Regions from separate parts of the Brevibacterium sp. NPDC049920 genome, predicted to be linked through region 2. Evidence: predicted binding sites of a transcription regulator. Region 2 holds the regulator's gene; the other holds the start of a gene.
The links. The regulator LexA, encoded in region 2, represses DNA repair genes until DNA is damaged. The targets are predictions, from matches to a motif close to TCGAACANNTGTTCGA.
Positions count from the first base shown of each region.

Region 1 (11,964 bases), on a different contig from region 2:
GGCGAGGTCCGGAGGAGCGGTGTGTTGCTCGAGGACGGTGGAGACGGCGGACATGAGCGGGGACAGGGGACTCACCGCGCGCTCGAGCTCGATGAGCTCGCGGGACAGCCGGTACACCTGCTGAGAGGGGATGGGGCCGGTGCCGAAGAGCTGCTCCTCGAGACCGTCCGCGCGATCCTCGAGAGAGATGAGCAGAGGGTCGTAGTCGTCGACCACCCGGTCCATGATCCGGTAGAGCGCGGAGAACTGGGCGTGGTCGAGGAAGCGCGGGTCGTCCTCGAACACGGTCCTCACGGCGTCGATGTCGAAGGCGGGAGTGTGCCGGACGACGATGATGAAGTCGGTGCCGAGGAAGATGTGGAGCTCGCCGATCACGACCTCGGTGATCTCGGCCTCCTCCGGGGCTGTGCGGTCGAGCCCTGCGGCGTCGGCTTCCGCGGCCTCCGGGGTGTGCGGGGCCCGCGGGGCGGCGTGCGCGGTCGTCAGGGCGGCTGACGACCGGGGCTCGGCGGGGCCGGAGTCGACAGCGGGCGCCTCGGCGAACCGGTTCACGGGGGAGTGCGCAGGTCGGCGTCCGGGCCAAGGCGCCGCCGGGCGCAGGACCATGAAGTCGGTGGAGCCGTAGCGCTCGTACTTGGGGCGCTGATGGGCTTCCACGGCGTCCTCGACGGCCAGCGGGTGGAGGTCGAAGCGTGCGGCGAGCTCGGCGAGCTCGGCGTCGGTGGGTCGGAGCATGTCGATCCACAGGAACGGCGGGGCGTCGGGGTTGGCGGGTGCCGCGGCGAGCGCATCGGCGGCCTCGGTGATCGTGGAGAGGTGAGTCGAGTCCTCGCCGTCGGTGTAGAGGACGAAGGTGCCGGAGGTCGAGGCGGTGTCGGGGCGTCGAGGTGGCTCACCCGGCGCGGAGCCGCCCGGCATTCCGCCGGGACCGGGAGGCGCCTCGTCGCTCGGGTCGGACATCCTGTGCCTCCTCGTGTGCCGCTCGGTCGAGCGTGGATCCGCGTGTCCGCCGCCCCGGGATGGGGCCGAATGTCCGCGCCGATCGGGTGATGCCTCACTATGGCATGCTAATCCCATGGACGCACTCATGGTGATGAACACGGAGGAGACGCGCGCGGAGGCGACGGGCATCACCGAGGTCATCGCTGATCTGATCTCCCGTGCACGGGCCACCGGCGGGGTCGTGGTGTTCGTGTCGGCACCCGTGGCGCCGGGCGCCCCGGAGCTGCCGGAGTCGGTGTTCGAGGTCGGGGACGACCTGGGCCTGGTGTCGGAGTCCGCCGATGCATTCGACGGTGTCGATGATCTGGCGGCGGGTCTCCATGACCTCGCGGTCGACCGGATCATCATCGGCGGCGTCGACGTCCAGGAGGCCATCCGTCACACCGCGATGGCGGCGCTGGCGTGCAACTTCGATGTGATCGTCCTCGCCGATGGCACCCGCGATCTTTCCGGTACGCCGGTCGAGTGGCTCTCCGACGCCGAGGAGTCCGGCGCGATGATCAAGGACGTCGCCGACGTCTGGCTGCGGATGTGACGCTCTGTCTCCTTGAGCGACCGGCCCGCGCCTTGAGCGACCGCACGCGCTCAGGACTGAGTGACACCCGCTCTCAGATCTGAGGGACCGCACGCGCACAGAGCTGAGCGACCCCACGCTCTCAGAACGGCGGCACATCGTCGTCCCATGATCGTCGGCGTGCTTCCTCTCTGCCGTTCGCTCCGGACGGGGTGCTGACGAGTGCGGCGGGGAGCTCGAGGAGCCGAGCGCGGAAGCGGGAGTGGAAGACCGGTTCGCGGAAGGCATCGAGATATCCCGGCGGGCGCCAGGCGGGCAGCCCGTCGATCATCACGGCCTCCCAGCCCCATCGCTCGTGCTGGTGGTGGTGGAAGGCGCAGACGAGGGTGAGGTTCTCGGTGTCGGTCGGCCCTCCGCGGGCGTGGGGAACGATGTGGTGGGCGTCGCACCAGCCGGCGGGCATGTCGCAGTCGGGGAAGGTGCACCCGTGGTCGCGTGCGGTGAGGCAGACCATCTGCTTCTTGTTCGCGAAGCGGTTCTCGGTGCGCATCTCGACCTTCTCGGTGCCCGGCTTGGTCGAGTGGTAGAAGAATTGACCGCCGGCTGACAGCGCGAGCAGATCCTCGAGCCGGATCGGGGTCCCGGCCTGGGTCTCGACCTCTCCGCGGCCCCGGGCCATCTGCTCTGCTGTCGCGCTGACGATGAGAGCGAACCCGGGGCCGTGCTGCGTGCGATCACGGGCGACGGAGGTCATGAGCTGTGAGAAGCGCTCGTGCCGGCGGACGCCGTCGGGGCGGCGATCAGGCTCCACATGATGATGGGCCGGCTCTCCGTCCCGCGTGACACCCGTGGCCGATGGAGTGAGGAAGCTCCATCCGGCGGGTGAATCTGCTGCTTCTGCTGTGCGCGGAGGGATGTCTGCGGTCGTTCCGTCACCACCGCTCGGGGGTGAGGCTCCGTCACCACCGCTCGGGGGTGAGGTTTCGCAGGAGCCCGCGTCAATCGATCCTGGCGTGCCTGATCGCGGATCCCCTGAGCGCTGGTCCGCGCGGTCGGCGGACCGGTCGGTGAGCAGTGCGTGCAGGGCGGTGCCGGTCGCGGGAGTGAGCAGTCCGGTGAGCGACCAGTCGCCGTTCTTCCGCGAGGACAGCGTCACGTGGTAGCGGTCGGGGTGCGTGCGCTCGCTCGGCATCTCCCCATCCGGATCGAGGCGATCGAGCACCCGTCGGCTGAGGGTGGGGATGTCGGCGACCTGCACCGTGTTGAGGTTCTCGGCGAACAGCCGGTCGATCGTCGGAGCTTCGGCTTCCCACACCGTCGACGGCAGTTCGTGTGCGACCCGGGCGGCACCGGTGACCTGGCAGGCGGAGAAGGTGCCGGAGTGGATGCCTTCGGCGAGTGCGGGCATCTCCGGTTCCATGCTCTCCCCGGTCAGGCTCGTACGCGAACCGACTGCCTCCGACAGTCGCAGCCGCCTCTGCGCCTCCCCGCCGGAGATGCGCAGCTTCTCCCGCAGCAGCGAGCGAGTGCTGCGCGCGCCATAGGCAGCGGTATCGGATTCACGGGAGAACTGGGCGGTGAGTTCGGCCGACAGGCCATCGAGGCGGCGACGCAGGTCCTCGATCCCACGCAGACCGGCGAGCATGTCCGACGCGCTGAGGCTGCGGGCGTGCGCCCGGATGTCGGCCGCGAGGCGGGTGATGGCGGTGATCGATTCGAGGACCTCGGGAAAGCCTGCGGTGATCGCGCTGAGGTCCGATTCGGAGACCAGCGCCGGTGAAGGACGCGTGTGGCGGCTGCGGTAGCCCGTGGGCTCATGCACAGTGAGCATCGCCGTCGCTTCCTCTACGCATTCCGATCCAATCGTCATCGAATGAATAATGTGTTCGAATCATACAATCATGCTAGCCGATGGAATCGAACAGTGCAAGGGTATATTCGAACAGAGTTTCGCGCGGCAGGATTCATCCACCGGATGCTGTGGAGAGCAGCTGTCGGAACGGCCCTGCACACGGAACGGCCCTGCAGCGTGACGCTGCAGGGCCGTTCCTCGTCGGTCGGGTCGGGATCAGCCGGCCATCGAGCCCGACTTCCAGTTCTCGAAGAACTCGGCGTTGTCGCCGGCCCACTCCTCCACGGCACCGTCGAGGTCCTCACCGTTGTAGTTCTCCTCGGAGAACATGACGTTCTCGAGGCTGGAGAGGGCTTCGTCGTCGATGACGAGGTTCTTCAGCAGCTGACCGGCCTTCGGGTGGTCGTCGCTGAATCCGGAGCGGGTGAAGTTGTAGATGAGCTCGGCCTCGCCCATCGCACCCTCGGGATCTTCGAGGTCACGGACCGGGAAGGCGTCGTAGGCCCAGTGCGGACGCCACAGGGTGACGAGGATGTTGTCCCCGCTGTCGGTCGCCTTCTTGAGCTCCGAGAGCATCGCCGGGGTCGACGACACGATGAACTCGTAGTCCTCGAGGCCGTACGTCGGGATGGCGGACTCCTCGGTGGTCTTCGTCAGGCCTGCGCCCGCCTCGATGCCGACGATCCGGTTGCCGTACTCGTCGCCCATCTCCGCGAGGTCGGCGATCGACTGGGCCGGCGAGTCCTCGTTCACGGCGAGCGTGAGCTTGGCGTTGTCGTACCAGCACCCGTGCGCCTCGATGTCCTCGCCGTACTGCTCGAGGTAGTCGGCGTGGGTCAGGGGCAGCCAGCCGTCGAGGATGACGTCGATGTCGCCCTCGGCGAGGCCGGTGTAGCCCGGCCCGGCCTGGAACGACTGGACGTCGGCGGTGTAGCCGTCCTGTTCGAGGAGGTACTTGTAGAGGTGGGCCGCGGCGAAGGACTCGTCCCAGCCGTCGAAGGCGCCGATGGTGATGTCGGTGTCCGAATCGGCTTCCATCGAGCTGGTGTCCGCGGACTCCTCACCCGGAGTGCAGTCGGACCAGTCGACCTCGGAGCCGCCGCCGGCGGCGGTCTCGTCTCCGCCTCCTCCGGAATTTCCGCCCTCGTTCGAGACGCCGCAGGCGGTGAGTGCGAGCACGGAGGCGGCGAGGACGCCGCCGACCTTGGACATCGTGGTGAGTTTCATGGTTCCTCCTCGGTGGATCAGATGCTGGTATCGGAAGATGGTCAGTGCGATGGGGCTGAAGAGCCGCGCAGCGAGCACCGGGGTCGGCGCCCGTGCCCGGGTCGAGTCATGCGGATCGAGCCCGCTCGAGGGCGGAGCGGTTGCCGAGCGCGGCGGTGACACGGTCGAGGTAGACGGCGATGATGACGACGGCGAGCCCGGCCTCGACACCGAGAGCGATGTTGAGCGAGCTGATCGAGGAGATCACCGCACCGCCGAGGCCCTGCGCTCCGGCCATGCCGGCGAGGACGACCATCGACAGGGCGAGCATGATCACCTGATTGATGCCCGCCATGATCGTCGGCATCGCCAGGGGCAGCTGGATCCGGGAGAGGATGTGCCCGTCCGAGGCGCCGAACGCCTGTCCGGCCTCGACGACCTCGGGATCGACCTGGCGGATCGCCAGCTCGGTGAGGCGCACTCCCGGGGGCAGCGCGAAGATGATCGTGGCGATCGCTCCCGGGACCTGGCCGATGCCGAAGATCACGATGATCGGCACGAGGTAGGCGAGTGCCGGCATCGACTGCATGAAGTCGAGGACCGGCTTGAGGATCGTCGAGACGATGTCCGACTTGGCGGCGAGGATGCCGAGCGGGATCGAGATCGCGACTGCGATGAGGACGGCGACGATGACGAGAGCGAGCGTCGACATCGAGTTGGTCCACTGGTCGAGCGCGCGGATCAGATAGAAGCCGACGAGGGTGAAGACGGCGAGCTTCCAGCCGCTCGCGAGCCAGGCCAGTGCGGCGAGGACGACGATCATGATGAGGTACACCGGCGAGCTCAGCGCCCAGAAGAAGAAGTCGTAGAGACCGCCGAGCACGGTGGAGAGGAGGCTCAGCAGGAGGCTGAAGGTCTCGGTGGACCAATCGATGAAGCTCTCGATCCACTGACCGAACGGGATGCGCGGGTTGAAGAAATCGAACTCCATGGCTCAGACTCCCTTCTCGTCGGTGGGTGCGGGGGCATCGGGGCCGGTCGGGGGCTCCGCTTCGGGAGACTCGCCGCCGAATGCGGACGCGCCGGCCGACTCCGGGGGAGTGAAGACGAAGGGGGCGGTGCCGCCGATCGGTGAGGCCGCTCCCGGTCGTCCGGCATCGTCGATGTCGTTCGGCCCCTCGCCCGAGACGCCCTCTGGGGCGGAGTCGGATGCATAGTCGACTGCGGATGCGCCGCCGACCGCGGAAGCACCGGCGGGATCGCCGGCGGTCGGCCGACTCGCGACCACCTCATCAGCCTCCGCCTGCTGGCCGGTGTCGCTGTCGGACAGCCGGGTGATCGGCAGTTCGCCGGTCGACGGGCTGACGCTCGCCATCGAGTTGAGCAGCGCGATGCGCGGGACGACGCCGATGAGACGGTCCTGTTCGTCGACCACGGCCAGCGGCACGGGGGAGGAGGAGCTCTGGGCGAACAGCTCCGACATCGGGGTCTCGGGTCGCACAGTGAGGACGTTCTCCGTGGTGATGACGCTGCGGAGGTCCTTGGCGCCCTCGCGCGAGGCGTTGACGGCGGCCCGGTCGCTGATCTGGCCGACGAGCCGCCGGTCGCGGGTGGTGACGAGCAGGCCCGAGGTCTTGACGTCCTCCATCATCCGGATCGCCATGCGCGGCCCGGCGGTGTCGGTGATGACCGCGGTCGGCCTCTGCATGATCGACGAGGCGGTGAGCACACGGGTGCGGTCGACGTCCTGGACGAAGCTCGCGACGTACTCATCGGTCGGGTCGGTGAGGATGTCCTCGGCCGTGCCGATCTGCACGATGCGGCCGTCGCGCATGACCGCGATCCGGTCGCCCAGGTACATCGCCTCGTTGAGGTCGTGGGTGATGAAGATGATCGTCTTGTTGAGGGTCGACTGGAGCTCGACGAGCTGGTCCTGCATCTCGCGCCGGATGAGCGGGTCGAGTGCGGAGAACGCCTCGTCCATGAGGAGGATGTCGGTCTCCGCGGCGAGCGCGCGCGCCAGGCCGACGCGCTGCTGCATGCCGCCGGAGAGCTGGCCGGGATACTTGTCGCCCCAGCCGCCGAGCCCGACGACCTGGAGCCAGTGGTCGGCGCGCTCGAGCCGGTGCGTCTTCGAGACCTGCTTGATCTCGAGCGCGTATGCCGCGTTCTCCCGCACCGTGCGGTGGGGCAGGAGCGCGAAGTGTTGGAACACCATTGCGATGTTGTCGCTGCGGAGCTTGCGCAGCTGGCCGGAGCTCATCCGTGAGATGTCCTGACCGGCGACCTCCACGGTGCCGGCGGTGGGGGCCCACAGGCCGTTGATCATCCGGATGAGAGTCGACTTGCCGGAGCCGGAGAGGCCCATGACGACGAAGCTCTCGCCCTTCTCGACCTCGAAGCTCGCGTCGATGACGGCCGCGGTGCCGAGCCTCTTGAGCTCGTCCCGGGTCTTACCGGCCTTGAGGCCCTGGACGACCTCTTTCCCGTTGCGGCCGAAAACCTTGTAGACGTGGGAGGCGCGGACAGCTGTCACGAGGACGAGTCCTTCCTGTCGGTGCGTGCAGTGGAGCGAGCTCGCCGGTGCCGGCTGCGGGGCCGCTCGGTGCTGCGCTGGGCGTCGCGGACGACCGCGGAAGACGGTGCGAGAAGCGCGTGGGGACCCCGGGTGTGCTCCACCTCTGACTCATCGACCATATCGACCGGCGTCGTCAGGACTGTCTCAGCGAGCGGTCCCATCCCGTGGCCGAGGTGCGAATCTGGCCACTTATTACCTTCTCACCTGGGACGATGCTCGCCAGTGGGGAGTTACGGGATCGTTACTCCCGGCCGGTCGGAAACGGCCCGCGCGATCACAATCCCGAGCCTCTGACCTGGGGAGTCGCCCCCCGACTGCCGTGGCGCGAGGCCGGTTCCCCGGCTGTGCATCCGCACGTGCTCCTCCCGTCGGGATCAGGCACTTCTACGCTTGGTAGAATGGCGCCGACCCGGTGGCGCTGTCGTTCGCTCGCCACCGCGGCCCGCAGGAACGGCGACAGCCAGGAGGAGGCGATCGGATGTCCGGGCACGTGCGCCTGTGGCGATCACTGGCCGCCGCCTCCGGCGCGACGCTCACCGCCCTCGTCTTCCATGCAGGGGCCGGGGGAGCCGGATCCGTGCTCGCCGTCGTCGTCGCCTTCGTCCTCACCCTGTGGGTGGGGGCGATGCTCGCCCGCCGGCGCCTCGGCGTCCTCTCCCTGACCGCCGTCGTCGCGCTCGCCCAGGTGCTCCTCCACGGCACCATGACCGTGTTCTCCGCAGGCCCGATCGAGGTGCGCAGCATGCACTCGGGTGCGGAACTGCTCGTGCTCGGCACCGCGGACAGCGCGGCCCACGCCGCCCACACGGCGGGCGCCGGGACCGGTTCGGCGATGCTGCTTGCCCACCTGTGCGCCACCGTCCTCACCGTCGCCTTCCTGCGGCACGGCGAGGGGATGCTGCTCGCACTGTTCGACGAGTTCCTCGCCCCGCTCGCACTCCTCCTCGCTCCGCGTGCCCGGCCCGCGCAGCGCCGTGCGCCCCGCATTCCGCGGTCCCCGCTGGTCATGCGGGTCTCCACGGCGGTCCTCGGCGCGCAGTTCCGCCGGGGGCCCCCGTCGGCGCTCCCTGCCTGACGCCGCCGTCGTCCGGCACAGCGCACCCGCTCGGGTGCTTCATCCCATCCACCGATCGGTCGATCGCTCCGACGCCGAGGTGCACGCACGCTCCCGCTGACCCGCCCCCGCGGCGGCCCGCCGGCCGTGATGGACCGTCGGTCCAGCATTCGGCGCAATCGCCGGCCCAGCCCATGGCCCCGGCCCAACTGATCGCGCGCTCGACGACGGTTCGCCGGCCTTCCCGCCGGTCCGCCCGTCTGCCCAACCGGCCGACCGGCCTTGCGGCTGCCGGCGCGGCACCACGGCGGAGCGCGGCGGTGCCGACTCCTGTCCCCGGTGCCGAGCGGCTCGACCGATCACCCCCAGTAGGACACACCGTGAAGACACCGACCACCACAGCACCGGCCAGAACAGCACTGGCCGCTACAGCACCGACCACCACGACCCGGGCCACCTCGCGAGCAGTCGCTCCAGGGCTCGGCCGAGCGCTCCTCACCGCGACCGCGATCGGCCTGAGCTTGGGCCTCGCCGCCTGCGGTCCGACAGGGAGCTCCGCACCCGGCCCGTCCGAATCCGGCGCTGCGGATCCGACTGCGGGGGCCGCAGCGGACCCCGGCGGCTCCGAGACCGGAGATGCCGCTGCCGAGGCCTCCGACGCAGCGCCCCTCGTCTGGGAGGACGGCTGGGTCAAGGCCGCCGAGGAGGGGATGACCGGTGCCTTCGGCACCCTGCGCAACCCCACCGATTCCGAACTCCGGATCACCGGGGCCGAGAGCGCGGCCGCCGGATCCGCCGAGCTCCACGAGACCGCGAGCGACGACGGAGGGAGCACGATGATGCAGGAGAAGGAGGGCGGGTTCCTCGTTCCCGCCGGCGGCTCCCTCTCCCTGGAGCCCGGCGGCGACCACGTCATGCTCATGGACCTGCAGGAGCCGATCCTCCCCGGCGACGAGGTGACGATCACCCTGCTCACCGCCGGCGGCGAGGTCGAGACGACGGTCGTCGCCAAGGAGTTCACCGGCGCCCAGGAGGAGTACGTGCAGGACCACGGCCACTGACCGGCCGAGGGTGCACCGCGGCCCGGGCGCGAGGTGCCCGGGCCGCGGAGCACCTCGACCCGCTCCTCCTGGGACCGGTTCCTCACCGGTGCTGGGCCGGCTCCGCCCCGGTCCCGTCTCCACCCACCCCGACGCACTGCCCACCATCTCCGCCTACTCCAGCGCACTGCCCACTCCGATGCGCTGCCCATCCACCACCACACACCTCCAGGAGCTGAACCCATGGACATCCGTCGCCGCCACGTCCTCGGCGCCTCGGTCCTCGGTGTCGGCGCCGGGGTCGGCGCCGGTCTCCTCGCACCGCGGGACCCGGCACCGGCACCCGCCGCGCTGCCCGACACCTCCGGCCTCAACGGAGCCCGCCTCGAGCCCTTCCACGCCCGCCACCAGGCCGGGGTCGAGACGATTCCGCAGGCCCACGCCCTCTTCATCGGCATCGATCTCGAGGAGGAGACGACCGCGCGCCGAGCGGTGAGCATGCTGCGGCTGCTCACCGACGACGCCGCGGCCCTCACCCAGGGCCGCGCCCCGCTCGCCGACCCCGAGCCCGAGCTCACGCCGCAGCCGGCCAGGCTCACCGTGACGTTCGGATTCGGCGAGCGACTCGTCGCGCTCGCCGGCCGCCGCCACGTCCCCGACTGGCTGCGACCCCTCGAGGAGTTCACGATCGACCGTCTCGAACCGGAGCGCAGCCGCGGCGACCTGCTCCTGCAGATCTGCGGCGACGATGCGCTCGCCGTCGCGCACGCCGCACGGATGCTGCTCAAGGACGCGCGCGCGTTCGCCGCGGTCGCCTGGTCGCGCACCGCGTTCCGCCGTGCCTACGGGTCCGATCCGACCGGCACCACGCAGCGCAACATGTTCGGCCAGGTCGACGGGACCGCCAATCCGGGCCCCGGTTCCGAGGACTTCGCCCGCCTCGTCTGGGGAGAGAGCACCGGCCGGGCGGATCCGGTGTTCTCCGCCCGCGGCGAGCCGCCTCTCGACCTCGGCGCGGATCATCCCGCCTGGCTGCGCGAGGGCGGCACCACCCTCGTGCTGCGCGACATCGCGATGGACATGGAGACCTGGGACGAGGCGGACCGGCCGGCACGTGAGTTCGCCGTCGGCCGGGACCTCGCCTCCGGCGCGCCGCTCACCGGCACGGACGAGCACGATGTCCCGGACCTCACCGCGGTGGACGCCCGCGGGCTCACGAGGATCTCGCCGGCGAGCCACGTGGCGCGGTCCCGGAACGAGGCGAAGCCGGAGGAGCAGATCTTCCGGCGGGTGTACAACTACCACGGGGTGCCCGAGGCCTCCACGGCAGGCACCGGCCCGTCGGGGTCCCGCCGGGTGAGCACGGCCGGACTGATGTTCGCCTCGTACCAGGCGGACATCGGACGCCAGTTCCTCCCCATCCAGCGCCGGCTCGGCGGCATGGACCTGCTCAACCAGTGGACCACCCCGATCGGTTCGACGGTGTGGGCGATCCCGCCGGGAATCGCGGACGGCGACTACATCGGCAGCCGCCTGTTCGAGGGATGAGACGCCGCGCGGGCGGACTACAGTGGGACGCATGAAGCCCTTGCCCTTCGCGCCCGCGGATGCCTTTCCCGCCGTCATCGTCCCGCTCACCGCACCCACCCCGTCCGCGCTCGGCGAGCAGGCGGCCCGGTGCGCCGAGGGCGTCGACGTCATCGAATGGCGCGTCGACGCCCTCGACGTCCTCCGCGGCGCCGACCACCCGCTCGAGACCCACGAGCTCGAAGGGATCCGCGGCATCGTGCGCGAGGGCTGGGAGGCACTGCGCGCGGCCGCCGACCAGCCCGTCCTCGTCACCGTCCGCACCCGGGGCGAGGGCGGCTTCGCCCCGCTCACGGACGACGCCTACGCCGGGCTCGTGAGCACCTTCATCGAGCTCGCCCCCGCCGCAGTCGACATCGAGTTCCAGCGGCACACCGCCGAGTCGCTCATCGGCCGCGCCCACGACGCCGGGGTGTCCGTGCTGGCGTCCTTCCACGACTTCGAGCACACCCCTCCGGCCGAGCACCTCATGAGCCTCATGACGAAGATGCACCGGGCCGGTGCGGACGTCGCGAAGATCGCCGTCATGCCCGAGCACCGCACCGACGTGCTCGAGGTGCTCAGCGTCGGCGAGCGCGCCCAGGCCACCCTGCCGATCCCGGTCGTCGCGATCTCCATGGGCGAGCTCGGCAAGGCCACCCGCCTCGTCGGCAGCGAGTTCGGCTCCGCGGCCACCTTCGCCGCCGTCGGCGAGATCTCCGCACCCGGCCAGCTCACCGTCCCCCAGGTGCGGGCCGCGCTCGACGCGCTCGGCGCCGACTGACCTCAGCCCCCACCGGCTCCTGCCGGAACAGACCCGCCGGGAGCCGCCCGCCAGGAGGACACCATGCTCGAGGACACCCAGCGCTCCGCACTCGCCTCCGCCCTCGCCGAGGCGCACCGCACCGGGACGCCGATCCCGCAGCCGAGCGCGGCCCACCCCGGCATGGACCTCGACGACGCCTACGCGGTGCAGCGTCTCCAGATCGAGGAGTGAGTGGGATCCGGCTATGCGGTCGTCGGGTACAAGATCGGTCTGACCTCGCGCGCGATGCAGGACCAGTTCGGTGTCCGCGAACCGGACTTCGGGGTGCTCACCCGCAGCGGACTGCTGCTGTCCGGGGCTCCCGTGGACACCGGCCGGTTCATCGC
Region 1 covers NZ_JBFAMF010000004.1:207,360-219,323, forward strand. Annotated here, with positions in the region: gene AB0I45_RS05530 (magnesium and cobalt transport protein CorA) at 1-960, opposite strand, end outside; gene AB0I45_RS05535 (isochorismatase family protein) at 1,076-1,537, shown strand; gene AB0I45_RS05540 (HNH endonuclease signature motif containing protein) at 1,659-3,347, opposite strand; gene AB0I45_RS05545 (glycine betaine ABC transporter substrate-binding protein) at 3,585-4,595, opposite strand; gene AB0I45_RS05550 (ABC transporter permease subunit) at 4,702-5,565, opposite strand; gene AB0I45_RS05555 (glycine betaine/L-proline ABC transporter ATP-binding protein) at 5,569-7,110, opposite strand; gene AB0I45_RS05560 (hypothetical protein) at 7,631-8,227, shown strand; gene AB0I45_RS05565 (copper chaperone PCu(A)C) at 8,587-9,267, shown strand; gene AB0I45_RS05570 (Dyp-type peroxidase) at 9,490-10,794, shown strand; gene aroD (type I 3-dehydroquinate dehydratase) at 10,826-11,596, shown strand; gene AB0I45_RS05580 (hypothetical protein) at 11,660-11,809, shown strand; gene AB0I45_RS05585 (fumarylacetoacetate hydrolase family protein) at 11,810-11,964, shown strand, end outside.
Region 1: the regulator LexA is predicted to act here: its motif matches at 3,455-3,470, upstream of AB0I45_RS05540 (HNH endonuclease signature motif containing protein).

Region 2 (11,964 bases):
AGAGGTCCCCGCCGTCCTCGGTCCAGCCGCGGGCGGCGAGGGTGGTGCCGCGGACGTCGAGGCCGATCGCGATCCGGTCGCCGTAGTCGCGGATGACCTCGGCGGTCCAGGCCGGGTTCTCCAGCGCCGCGGTGCCGATGTTCACCCGCTCCGCACCGGTGTCGAGGGCGCGCTCGAGGCTCTCCGTGTCGCGGATGCCGCCGGAGATCTCGACCTTGATCGACAGCGCCTTGGTGACCTGGGTGAGCAGTGCGTAGTTCGAGCCGCGGCCGAACGCGGCATCGAGGTCGACGAGGTGGATCCATTCCGCCCCGGCGTCCTCGAACTGCTGCGCGGCCTCGACGGGCGAGCCGTAGTCGGTCTCGGAGCCCGCCTCGCCCTGGACCAGCCGCACGGCCTTGCCGTCGGCCACGTCGACGGCCGGCAGCAGGGTGAGCGCGGGTTCTGTCACGAGTTCAGTCATCGTCTCTTCCTTCATCGGTTCTCAGTCGAGGGTCTTCACCCAGTTGGCGAGCAGCTGCGCGCCGGCGTCCCCGGACTTCTCGGGGTGGAACTGCGTGGCCCAGGTGGCCCCGTCCTCCACGGCTGCGACGAACGGCTCGCCGTGGACGGTCGTGGTGGTGCGCACTCCTGCCGGCGCGGTGTGCGCGGCGTAGGAGTGCACGAAGTAGAAGCGCTCGTCGCCGATCCCGGCGAACATCGCGCTGTCGGCCGGCGGGGCGACGGTGTCCCAGCCCATGTGCGGGATCACCGGGGCGTGGAGGCGGGTCACCTCGCCGGCCCACAGGCCGATGCCGGCGCTGGTGACCCCGTGCTCGGAGCCGGAGGCGAACAGCACCTGGAGGCCGACGCAGATCCCGAGGAGCGGTCGGCCGGCGGCGTGCCGCTCGCGGATGACGTCGACGGCACCGCCGGCACGCAGGCCGTCCATGACCGAGGCGAACGCCCCGACCCCGGGTACGACGAGGCCGGCGGCAGCGGCGGCGCGCTGCGGGTCGGAGGTGAGCTCGACGCGCGCACCGGTGCGCTCGAGCGCCCGCACGGCCGAGCGGATGTTCCCCGAGCCGTAGTCGAGGACCGCGACCGGGGCGCTCATGCGGTGCGTCCGGCGAGCAGGGAGCGGAGGCGGAGCGCGGCGAGGACGAGCACGACGAGGCCGAGTCCGGCGGCGACCCAGGCCGCTGCCATCCCGCTCAGCGCGGCGATGACGCCGACGACGATCGCGATCACGGCGAGGAGCGCGACGATGCCCCACAGGATCGCGGTGCGGGCGAGTGCCGCACGGGCCGGGGTCATGGTCGCCGCGCTCGCCTGGAGCTTCGTCATCGAACCGGTGTCGATCCATCCGTCGATGTCCTGCGGGGCGAGGGTCTCGAGGAGGAGCTGTTCGAGCTCGGAGGGCAGGTTGGTGAGGGCGAGCCCGGCGGGGACGTCGGCCTCCCGGGTGCCGCGCCGGTAGTGCGCGGCGTCGATCTGCTCGTCGTTGCGGACGAGGAGGAGCACCTCGTGCTGTCCGGTGAGCTTCGAGAGCTGTGCGGCCGCGGCGTTGCCCTCGGCGATGTCGGTGCCGGAGAGCACGAGCGCGGAGAAGTCTCCGATCGGCGCGACCTCGCCGGGGATGTCGGAGAGCACGCACGCCGCGGCGAGCTGATCCGGCCGGCCGAAGGGGGTGACGATGACGGTGCGGCTCACAGTGCTCCCTTGGTGCTCGGGATCCCGGTGACGCGCGGGTCGGGCTCGACCGCGGCGCGCAGCGCCCGGGCGAAGGCCTTGAACTGGGCCTCGGCGATGTGGTGGGGGTCGCGGCCGGCGAGCAGCGAGAGGTGGACGGTGAAGCCGGCGTTGAAGGCGAGCGACTCGAGCGCGTGGGCGACCATCGAGCCGGTGAAGTGACCGCCGATGAGGTGGTACTGCTGGCCCTCGGGCTCGCCGCTGTGCACGAAGTACGGGCGGCCGGAGACGTCGACGACGCACCGGGCGAGCGATTCGTCCAGCGGCACGAGCGCGTCGCCGTAGCGGCGGATCCCGGCCTTGTCGCCGAGCGCTTCGCGCAGGACCTGGCCGATGACGATCGCGGTGTCCTCGACGGTGTGGTGGACGTCGATGTGGACATCGCCCTCGGCCTTCACGTTGAGGTCGATGAGCGAGTGCTTCGACAGGGCGGTGAGCATGTGGTCGTAGAACGGCACTCCCGTGGAGATGTCCGAGGCACCGGTGCCGTCGAGGTCGACGCGCACGGTGACGTCGGATTCGCTCGTCGCACGGTGTGCCGAGGCCTGGCGTTCGGTCATGCGGGGTCCTGGTCCTTTGCTGTCCGGGGGGCGGCGCCGGCGGGCGGGCCGGCGGGGATCTGGGCGGGGGCGGCGAGGTGCTCCGGGGTGCTCTCGAGCACCCGGCGCACGGCGTCGATGAAGGCGTCCGTCTCCTCGGCGGTGCCGGCGTTGACGCGCAGGTGACCGGGGATCCCGGTGTCGCGGACGAGGACGCCGGCGTCGAGGAGGTCCTGCCACAGGGCGTGGGGCTCGGCGATGCCGCCGAACAGGAGGAAGTTCGAGTCGCTCGGCACCACGGTGAAGCCGGCGTCGAGCAGGGCGGCGGCCATGCGCTCGCGCTGCTCGACGAGCGCGTCGACGGTGGCGAGCAGTGCGGGGGCGTGGGCGAGCGCGGCGCAGGCGGCGGCCTGGGTCAGCGCGGACAGGTGGTAGGGCAGCCGCACGAGGCGCAGCGCGTCGATCACGGCCGGGTGTGCGACTGCGTACCCGAGGCGCACGCCCGCGAAGGCGAAGGCCTTGCTCATCGTGCGCGACACGATGAGCCGGGGGTGGTCCGGGAGGAGCGTGAGCGCGGTGCGGAATCCGGGTCGCGCGAATTCGGCATAGGCCTCGTCGACGATGACGATGCCGGTGCTCGCGGCGAGCACGGCTTCGACGACGGCGAGGTCGAGACCGTTGCCGGTGGGGTTGTTCGGGGTGCAGAGGAACACGACGTCAGGCCGGTGCTCGCGCACGGCGGCCACCGCGGACTCGACGCTGATCCCGAAGTCCGCCTCGCGGTCGACGGCGATCCACGCGGCGCCGGTCGACGCGGTGATCAGCGGATGCATCGAGTAGCTCGGGGTGAAGCCGAGCGCGGTGCGGCCCGGACCGCCGAAGGCCAGGAGGATATGGGCAAGGACCTCGTTCGATCCGTTCGCCGCCCAGATCTGCGCCGGGTCGATGCGCCCGGTGCCGGTGCTCTCGGTGGCACTGCGCTCGGAGTCGGTGCGCTCGGGCGCGGCGGTTCCGGCGGCAGGGCCTCCCTGACGCTCGAGCACCCCGTCGAGGTAGTGGGCGAGCGCGGAGCGCAGGCGGTCGAACTCGCGGTCGGGGTAGCGGTTGAGGTCGTGGAGCACCGCGGAGAGCTCGTGCTCGAGCGCGCTCACGACCTCCGCGGGGACGGGATGGGAATTCTCGTTGACGTTGAGCCGGACGGGGACGTCGAGCTGCGGGGCGCCGTACGGGGACCGGCCGCGCAGGTCGTCCCGGAGCGGGAGATCATCGAGAGTCGTCACCGCAGAAGTCTATCGTCCGGGGACGGCGAGCTCCTGCCCGGGGTGGACCACCTGACGGTCGAGTCCGTTGACCTCGACGATGTCGAGGACGACGTCACGGGTGTCCTGGCCGCCGGAGACCGATTGTGCGATCGACCACAGCGAGTCGCCCTCCTCGACGACGACGGTGTCGAAGCCCGCACCGGCCGGGGCGCCGGCGGCGGACCCGGCGGAGGCCTGGGCCCCGGAGCTCAGCGCGATGACGATCCCGATGACGAGCGCGCACAGGGCCAGACCGAGGGTGCGGGCCAGGCGCAGGGCGCGGCGACCGCGCGGGGTGAGCACGGTGGCGGCCGCGGGTGCGGGTGCGGTGTTTGCAGACATGGGGTGTCCTCCTCTTCATCGATCCCGAGGCCGGCCGGTGCGCCGAACTGATGATGCGCGGCGGCTGCGGCCCGGGGATTCGAACTCATGTACTATTGAACACGACAATCGAACGGATGTCCACTATCTCTCGAACACGTGTGTGAAAATGGATTCGAACGACGTCGCGATCGGCTATGTTCGAAGTGTTGCACCGGGCGCGGACACGGCCTCGCGGTCGGGACCGGAGCCCACGGCGCACCGGTCGTGCAGCACGGTGAGAGGAACGGGAAGGGAAGAGGAATGAGCCCCCAATCACGACGCCCCAGAGGACGCCCGCGCAATGACGCCGTCGTCGACGAGATCGAGGACTTCCGCGCCACCCAGGCCGATATCGTCGAGCTCCCCGAGGGCTCCGCCGCAGCCGGGGACCAGCGCCTCACCCCGCGCCAGCGGCTCGTCCTCGAGACGATCGAGTCGGCCGTGTACACCAACGGCTACCCGCCGAGCATGCGCGAGATCGGCAAGGCCGCCGGTCTGGCGTCCCTGTCGAGCGTCGCCCACCAGCTCTCCCAGCTCGAGCGCCTCGGCTACCTGCGCCGCGATCCCAAGCGCCCCCGTGCAATCGAGATCGTCAACCCGGCCGAGGAGGCCCCGCCGGCCGCCGAACCCGGTTCGGCGAACACGGCGATGGTGCCGGTGCTCGGGCGGATCGCCGCCGGCGGCCCGATCACCGCGGAGCAGGCGGTCGAGGACGTCTTCGCCCTGCCCACCCAGGTCGTCGGCTCCGGTGACCTCTTCCTCCTCCAGGTCGCCGGCGACTCGATGATCGACGCCGCGATCTGCGACGGCGACTGGGTGGTCGTGCGGCGCCAGCAGTCGGCGGAGAACGGCGAGATCGTCGCGGCACTCCTCGACGACGAGGCCACGGTCAAGACGCTCAAGCGCAGCGGCGGCAAGCAGTGGCTGCTGCCGCAGAACCCGATCTACGACCCGATCGACGGCGACCACGCCACGATCATGGGCATCGTCACCGCGGTCATCCGGCGGGTCTGAGGCCTGCTGGACACCGACCGCACAGCGCGTCCGCAGCGTCACGAGGGCGGAGCACCGATCGGTGCTCCGCCCTCGTTGTGCCCGGCCGCGCCCCACCCAGACTTCGTCTGATCCCGCCCTCGTCGTACCCCGGCGGTCGGCCTCAGTCCTGCTCGGCGAGGCGGGAGAGGGCGGAGCGCACGGCCGCGCCGTCCTCGGTGCGCCACATCGGAGGCAGCGAATCGGCGAGGAAGCCTCCGTAACGCGCGGTGCGCAGCCGGGAGTCGAGCACGGCGACCACGCCGCGGTCGTCGGTGGTGCGGATGAGCCGGCCGACCCCCTGCGCGAGCCGGAGCGCGGCGTGGGTGGCGCTGACCGTCATGAAGCCGTTGGCGCGGTTCCGCTCGGCGGCCTGCGTGCGCGCACGGGTGAGGGGGTCGTCGGGGCGCGGAAACGGGATCCGGTCGATGACGACGAGCCGGCACGTGCGGCCCGGCACGTCGACCCCCTGCCACAGCGACATCGTGCCGAACAGCGAGGTGTCGTCCTCCGCGGAGAACCGGGCGACGAGCGCGGCGAGCGACTCCTCCCCCTGGAGCAGCACCGGCGTGTCGAGCGTCTCGCGCAGGGCCGTCGCGGCCTGCTCGGCGGCGAAGCGGGAGGAGAACAGTCCGAGCGCACCGCCGCGCGAGGCGGTGACGAGCTCGCGCAGCTCGGCGATCATCTCCTCGTTGAGCCCGCTGCGCGCCGGTCGGGGCAGCCCGGAGGCGACGTAGAGGATCGCCTGCTTGGGATAGTCGAACGGGGAGCCGACATCGATCGCGTCGTACCGGGGCGCCTCGGGACCGGCGAGGCCGAGCGAGGCGGCCACGGGCTCGAACCGGCCGCCGAGTGCCAGGGTCGCCGAGGTGGCGACGACGGTGGACTCGGCGAAGATCCCGTTGCGCATGGTGCCGGCGACGCTGAGCGGAGCGACGACGAGGGAGACGGTCTCCGTCTCCCGGAAGGTCGAGCGGGTGACCCAGGTGACGTCGTTGTCGGCGAGCTCGCTCATCCGCTCGGCGAGCTCGAACACCTCCTGGAGGCGGGCCCGGGCCATCTGCAGGCCGGCGTCGGCCTCCTTGGACTCGGTGCCGCGACCGGCCTCGGCGAGGATCTGCCGGGCTGCGTCGCGGACGGCGATGACGGCGGTGGTGAGCGCTTCGGGCCAGACCTGGAGCAGCCCCTCGGTGGTCGCCTGGAGCGCCTTGTCGAAGGCGGAGGCGGCGGTCTCGAGGAGCCCGATCACCCCGTCCTGCACGGCGGTGTTCTTCCGCGCGGCCTGCGCGGCGGCGTGGAGCATGGCGACGGTGAGCGAACCGGAGAGCGCGTTCGTCACCCGGTCGCGCAGCTCGTGGGCCTCGTCGATGACGACGGCGTCGTGCTCGGGCAGCACCGCGTGGTCCCCGAAGGCGTCGATCGCGAGCAGCGCATGGTTGGTGACGACGAGGTCGGCTGCGGCCGCGGCGATCTTCGCCCGCTCCGCGTAGCACTCCTCGAACACCGGGCACTTCGAGCCGAGGCAGTCGAAGGCGTTGACCGACACCTGGGCCCAGGCCCGGTCGGAGACGCCGGGGACGAGGTCGTCGCGGTCCCCGGACTCGGTGATCCGCTCCCAGCTGCGCACCCGCTGGATCTCCTCGCCGAGCGCGGACGCGGACGCCGAGGCGGAGCCGCGCCCGGCGGCGTCGTCGGCCCCGAGGTCGAACAGCATGCCGAGCGCGTCATCGGGATAGCCGCCGTCGAGCTTGTGCTTGCACACGTAGTTGCGGCGGCCCTTGAGGACCGCGGCGCGCGGCTTGCGCTCGAGGTCTCCGCCGAGCGCCTTGAGCAGGCGGGGCACGTCGCGGTTGACGATCTGGTTCTGCAGCGCCAGGGTCGCCGTCGACACCACGACCCGCTCGCCGGTGCGCACGGCGTGCTCGAGCGCGGGCACGAGGTAGGCCAGCGACTTCCCGGTCCCGGTGCCGGCCTGGACGAGGAGGTGGGTCTCCGAGCCGAGCGCGCCGGCGACGGCCTCGGCCATGGTCTGCTGTCCCTCCCGCGGGCTGCCGCCCAGCGCGGCGACGGCACTCGCGAGGAGGTCGGCGGTCGCGGTCACGCAGCCGGCCCGGAGAACATGTCCGGCTTGCGGTACTCCTCGAGCTCGCTGAGGAGGTCGGAGTCGACGCGCGCCTGCACTGCGGTGCCCTCCGCCAGGTGCTTCTCCTCGAGCACGGTGCCCTCGTCGTGGATGCGGGACACGAGGTCGCCGCGGTCGTAGGGCAGGAGGACGGTGAGCTCGTGCTCGGGCTCGGGCAGGAGCTCGGCAATGCGCGCCTCGAGCTCGGCGATCCCCGCCCCGTTCGCGGCGGACACCGCGAGCGCACCCGGGTGGGCGCGGAGCAGCGCGGAGAGGGCGACCGGGTCGGCGATGTCGGCCTTGTTGAAGACGATGAGTTCGCCGATGTCGGCGGTGTCGACGTCGGCGAGGACATCGCGCACCGCCTGGATCTGGCTCGTCGGGTCCGGGTGGGAGGCGTCGACCACGTGGACGAGGAGGTCGGCGTAGGCGGCCTCCTCGAGGGTCGAGCGGAACGCCTCGACGAGCTGGTGGGGCAGGTTGCGGACGAAGCCCACGGTGTCGGTGTAGGTGAAGTCGCGGCCGTCGGCCGTCTGCGCCTGCCGCACCGTCGGGTCGAGGGTGGCGAACAGGACGTTCTGCACCATGACGCCGGCGGCGGTGAGCCGGTTGAGGAGGGAGGACTTGCCGGCGTTGGTGTAGCCGACGATCGCCGCGCTCGGCACGTGGTTGCGCGTCCGGTTGGCGCGCTTGGTCTCCCGCGAGGGCTCCATCGCCTTGATCTGCTTGCGGAGCTTGGCCATCCGGGTGCGGATGCGGCGCCGGTCGAGCTCGATCTTCGTCTCACCCGGACCACGCGAGCCGATGCCCTCACCGCCGGCCACCCGGCCGCCGGCCTGCCGGGACATCGACTCGCCCCAGCCGCGCAGCCGCGGCAGCAGGTACTCGAGCTGGGCGAGCTCGACCTGGGCCTTGCCCTCGCGGCTCTTGGCGTGCTGGGCGAAGATGTCGAGGATGAGCGCCACCCGGTCGATGACCTTGACCTTGACGACGTCCTCGAGCCCGCGCCGCTGGCCGGGGGCGAGCTCGGAGTCGACGACGACGGTGTCCGCGCCGACGGCGGCGACGATCTCCGCGAGCTCCTGGGCCTTGCCGCGCCCGAAGAACGTTCCCGGGTCCGGGGTGTCACGACGCTGGAGCAGGCCGTCGAGCACGGTCGAGCCGGCGGTCTCGGCGAGCGCGGCGAGCTCCCGCAGGGAGGTCTCCGCCTCGAGTGCGGTGCCGGAGGTGTAGAGCCCGGCGAGCACGACCTTCTCGAGGCGCAGCTGCCGGTACTCGACCTCGGTGACGTCCTCGAGCTCGGTCGACAGTCCGTCGACGCGGCGCAGGGCGCGCCGCTCGAGCACGTCGAGCTGGGTCTCGTCCTCGTGCGTGAGCTGCTCGTCGGTGAGCGCGGTGCCGGCCCGGGAGAGGACGCGGTCGATCATCGCGCGCCGTCGGTCCTCGCTGGTCGGGACGGTGCTCGGGTCGTCGTGCGGGGTGCCGTTCGACAGCTGGTCGGTCGTCGGACGATCGACGGGGGAATCCGGGGTGGATCCGGTCACGGGCATCGACTTCTCTCGGTAGTGGTCGGTCTTCCATTCTCCCACAGGCGCGCTGGGCGGCGGCCGGTGCGCGGATTACCATGGGCGTGATGACTGAACACTATTTCTCCGCGAATCCTTCCGCGCCCGGGCCGCTCCGGACGATCACCGCCCGGCTCGCGGGCCGGGAGGTCGCGGTGACGACGGCCGGTGGCGTGTTCTCCCCCGGCCGACTCGACCTCGGCACGCAGGTGCTGCTCAAGGCGCTGCCGGAGCCGCCGGCCGGGGAGCTGCTCGACCTCGGGTGCGGCTGGGGGCCGATCTCCCTGCAGGCCGGTCTCGAGGCGCGTCAAGCGGGGACCGCGGTGCGGATCTGGGCGCTCGACGTCAACGAGCGGGCCCTCGAGCTCACCGCCTGCAATGCCCGCGACCTCGGGTTGGATGCGATCCGGACCGTCACCGCCGCCGAGGTGCCCGCCGACATCGCGTTCGACGCGATCTGGTCCAACCCACCGATCCGGGTGGGCAAGGAGGTCCTCCACGGGCTGCTGGAGACCTGGCTGCCGAGGCTCGCCCCGGGCGGGCAGGCGTGGCTCGTCGTGTCGAAGAACCTCGGCGCCGATTCGCTCCGGGTGTGGATCGCCGACATGCTCGGCGCGGGCTACACGGTGGCCAAGCACTCCTCGGCGAAGGGCTTCCGCGTCCTCGTCGTGACGCGCTCAGCCGACTGAGAGCCGGGGATCATACCTTCCGGAACCGTTGACCTCCGCTCGCCGGCACACGGTCCCGCGCACACACAGGCTGATAGGGCGAGGATCCGGGAGCTGCGCGGCCTGTCAGCGCGCGGCGAGGGCTGCGGCGAACTCCGCGGTCGGCACCACGTCGCCGATGAGCACGGCAGGACCGGACAGGGCGACCGAGCTCTCGGTGATCTCGACCTCGACGGTGCCGCCGGGCAGAGCGATCGTCCAGGTCGTCGGGCCGTGCTCCCCGGCCCAGAAGCGGGCGGCGAGCGCGGCCGCGCAGGCCCCGGTGCCGCACGACTGCGTCTCCCCCACCCCGCGCTCGTGGACTCGCATCGCGAGCCGGCCGGTCGACGGGTCTCCGTCGTGGTCGGGCTCGATGACGATGTACTCGACGTTGGTGCCGTGCGCGGGCAGCGGGTCGACCGCCGGGAGCCGGGTGAGGTCGGCGGCGGCGAGCTCCTCGGCCCCGGCGAGCGCGACGACGGTATGGGGGTTGCCCATGTCGACGCTGATCGCCGGACGGGGGACGTCGATGCCGGCGGTGTCGACGAGCGAGTCGGCACCCTCGGTGATCGGGCGCGGGAACTCCCAGCGGCCCATGTCGACGCGGTACCAGGCCTCCTGCGCGCCGGTGGGGTCCGGGACCCGGGCGACGTGCTTGACGCCGGCCCGGGTGCCCACGGCGAGCGGTCCGGCGGCGAGGTCGGCGAGGCCGTGCTCGACGAGGTAGTGGGCGAAGACGCGCACGCCGTTGCCGCACATCTCCGCGATCGAGCCGTCGGCGTTGCGGTAGTCCATGAACCATTCGGCACCGACCGTGTGGGCGTCCACGGCTTCGGGGATCCCGGCCGCTGCCGAACGGACCACCCGGATGAGACCGTCGCCGCCCACGCCGCGCCGACGATCGCACAGCAGGGCGACCGCTTCGGGAGAGAGGTCGGCGGCGCCGTCGAGATCGGCGAGGAGGACGAAGTCGTTGGCGGTGCCGTGGCCCCGGGTGAGTGCGTACGTAGTCACCCGGCCAGTCTACTGCTCCGCTCTGCTGCTGCCCCGATCTACCGCTGCGCGCCGCCGTCCGCCCTGAGGATCTCGAGAGCGCGATCGACGGCCGAGGCGCCCGCGGGCAGCCAGCGGATCCGGGGGTCGCGCCGGAACCACGTGTCCTGCCGCTTGGCGAACTGGCGGGTGCGCACGATCGTCGATTCGCGGGCGGCGAGCTCGGCGACGCGGCCGGCGAGCAGGTCGACGATCTGGGCGTAACCGATCGCCTGCCGGGCGGTGGTGCCGGTGAGCAGGCCGCGCGGCAGCAGGGTCCGCACCTCGTCGACCCAGCCGGCCTCCCACATGCGCTCGACGCGGGCTGCGATCCGCTCGTGCAGGGTCGCCCGGTCGAGGGCGAGCCCCACCTGCACGGTGGGCAGGGCGTACTCGTAGCGCGGCAGCTGGGCGCTGAAGGGCTCGCCGGTGATCTCGAGCACCTCGAGGGCGCGCACCACCCGCCGGGTGTCGGCCGGGGCGATGGTCTGCGCCGCCTCCGGGTCGAGCCCGGCGAGCCGCCGGTGGAGGACCGTGCTGCCGTGGTCGTGCGCCTCGGCCTCGAGCCGGGCCCGGACCTGCGGGTCGGTGCCGGGGAACGCCATCCGATCCGTCGCGGCGCGCACGTAGAGGCCGGAGCCGCCGACGAGGATCGGCACGTGCCCGCGGCCGCGGATCGCGGTGATGAGGGCGCGAGCCTCGCGCTGGAAGGTCGCGACAGAGGCGTCCTCGTCGACGTCGAGGATGTCGAGGAGGTGGTGGGCGATGCCGCCGCGCTCACCGGGCGCGAGCTTCGCGGTGCCGATGTCCATGCCGCGGTAGAACTGCATCGCATCGGCGTTGATGATCTCCCCGCCGAGGCGCTGGGCGAGGGCGATCGCGAGCTCGGACTTGCCGGTCGCGGTCGCGCCGACGACGTTGATCACGGGATGGTCGGAGGCGTCCGGGCGGTCGGGCCCGTCCGGGTGCGCGGGATCGACCGGGTCTTCGGGGCCGTGAGATGCTCCGGGGCCGTCGGGGTGTGCGGCGCGGGCCGGCACGGATCAGCTCCGGGGGCGCAGGGTGGGCATGCCGAGCACGGTGGGCCCGCCGGGTGCGCCGCCGCCGGTGCCGCAGGAGTCGGCCTGTGCGCGGTCCCAGGCGTCGCCGGAGGCGGTGGGCCGCACGAGGGCCGGACCGTCGGCGATGAGGAAGAACGGCCGGGCCTCGCTCACCTCGGCGCTGAGGAGGTCGCCGGGACGCACGGTGGGCAGCGGGCCGGTGGGGCCGACGTGGACGAGCCGGTTGTCGGCGGCACGGCCGGTGTACCGGTGGTGCTCGCTGTCGGGAAGGGAGGTGATGAGCACCTCGACCCGGCGGCCCACCTGGGCGCGGTTCTCCTCCCAGGAGATCTCGTCCTGGAGGGCGACGAGTCGCTCGAAGCGCTCCTGCACGACCTCCTTGGGGAGCTGGTCGGGCATGTCCGCCGCCGGCGTGCCGGGACGCTTGGAGTACTGGAAAGTGAAGGCCTGGGCGAAGCGAGACCGGCGGACGATGTCGAGGGTGCCCTGGAAGTCCTCCTCGGTCTCCCCC
Region 2 covers NZ_JBFAMF010000003.1:244,585-256,548, reverse strand. Annotated here, with positions in the region: gene priA (bifunctional 1-(5-phosphoribosyl)-5-((5-phosphoribosylamino)methylideneamino)imidazole-4-carboxamide isomerase/phosphoribosylanthranilate isomerase PriA) at 1-463, opposite strand, end outside; gene hisH (imidazole glycerol phosphate synthase subunit HisH) at 485-1,096, opposite strand; gene AB0I45_RS04395 (hypothetical protein) at 1,093-1,692, opposite strand; gene hisB (imidazoleglycerol-phosphate dehydratase HisB) at 1,689-2,291, opposite strand; gene AB0I45_RS04385 (histidinol-phosphate transaminase) at 2,288-3,550, opposite strand; gene AB0I45_RS04380 (LysM peptidoglycan-binding domain-containing protein) at 3,560-3,913, opposite strand; gene lexA (transcriptional repressor LexA) at 4,196-4,948, shown strand; gene AB0I45_RS04370 (ATP-dependent DNA helicase) at 5,091-7,067, opposite strand; gene hflX (GTPase HflX) at 7,064-8,515, opposite strand; gene AB0I45_RS04360 (methyltransferase) at 8,722-9,342, shown strand; gene dapF (diaminopimelate epimerase) at 9,448-10,374, opposite strand; gene miaA (tRNA (adenosine(37)-N6)-dimethylallyltransferase MiaA) at 10,413-11,318, opposite strand; gene miaB (tRNA (N6-isopentenyl adenosine(37)-C2)-methylthiotransferase MiaB) at 11,436-11,964, opposite strand, start outside.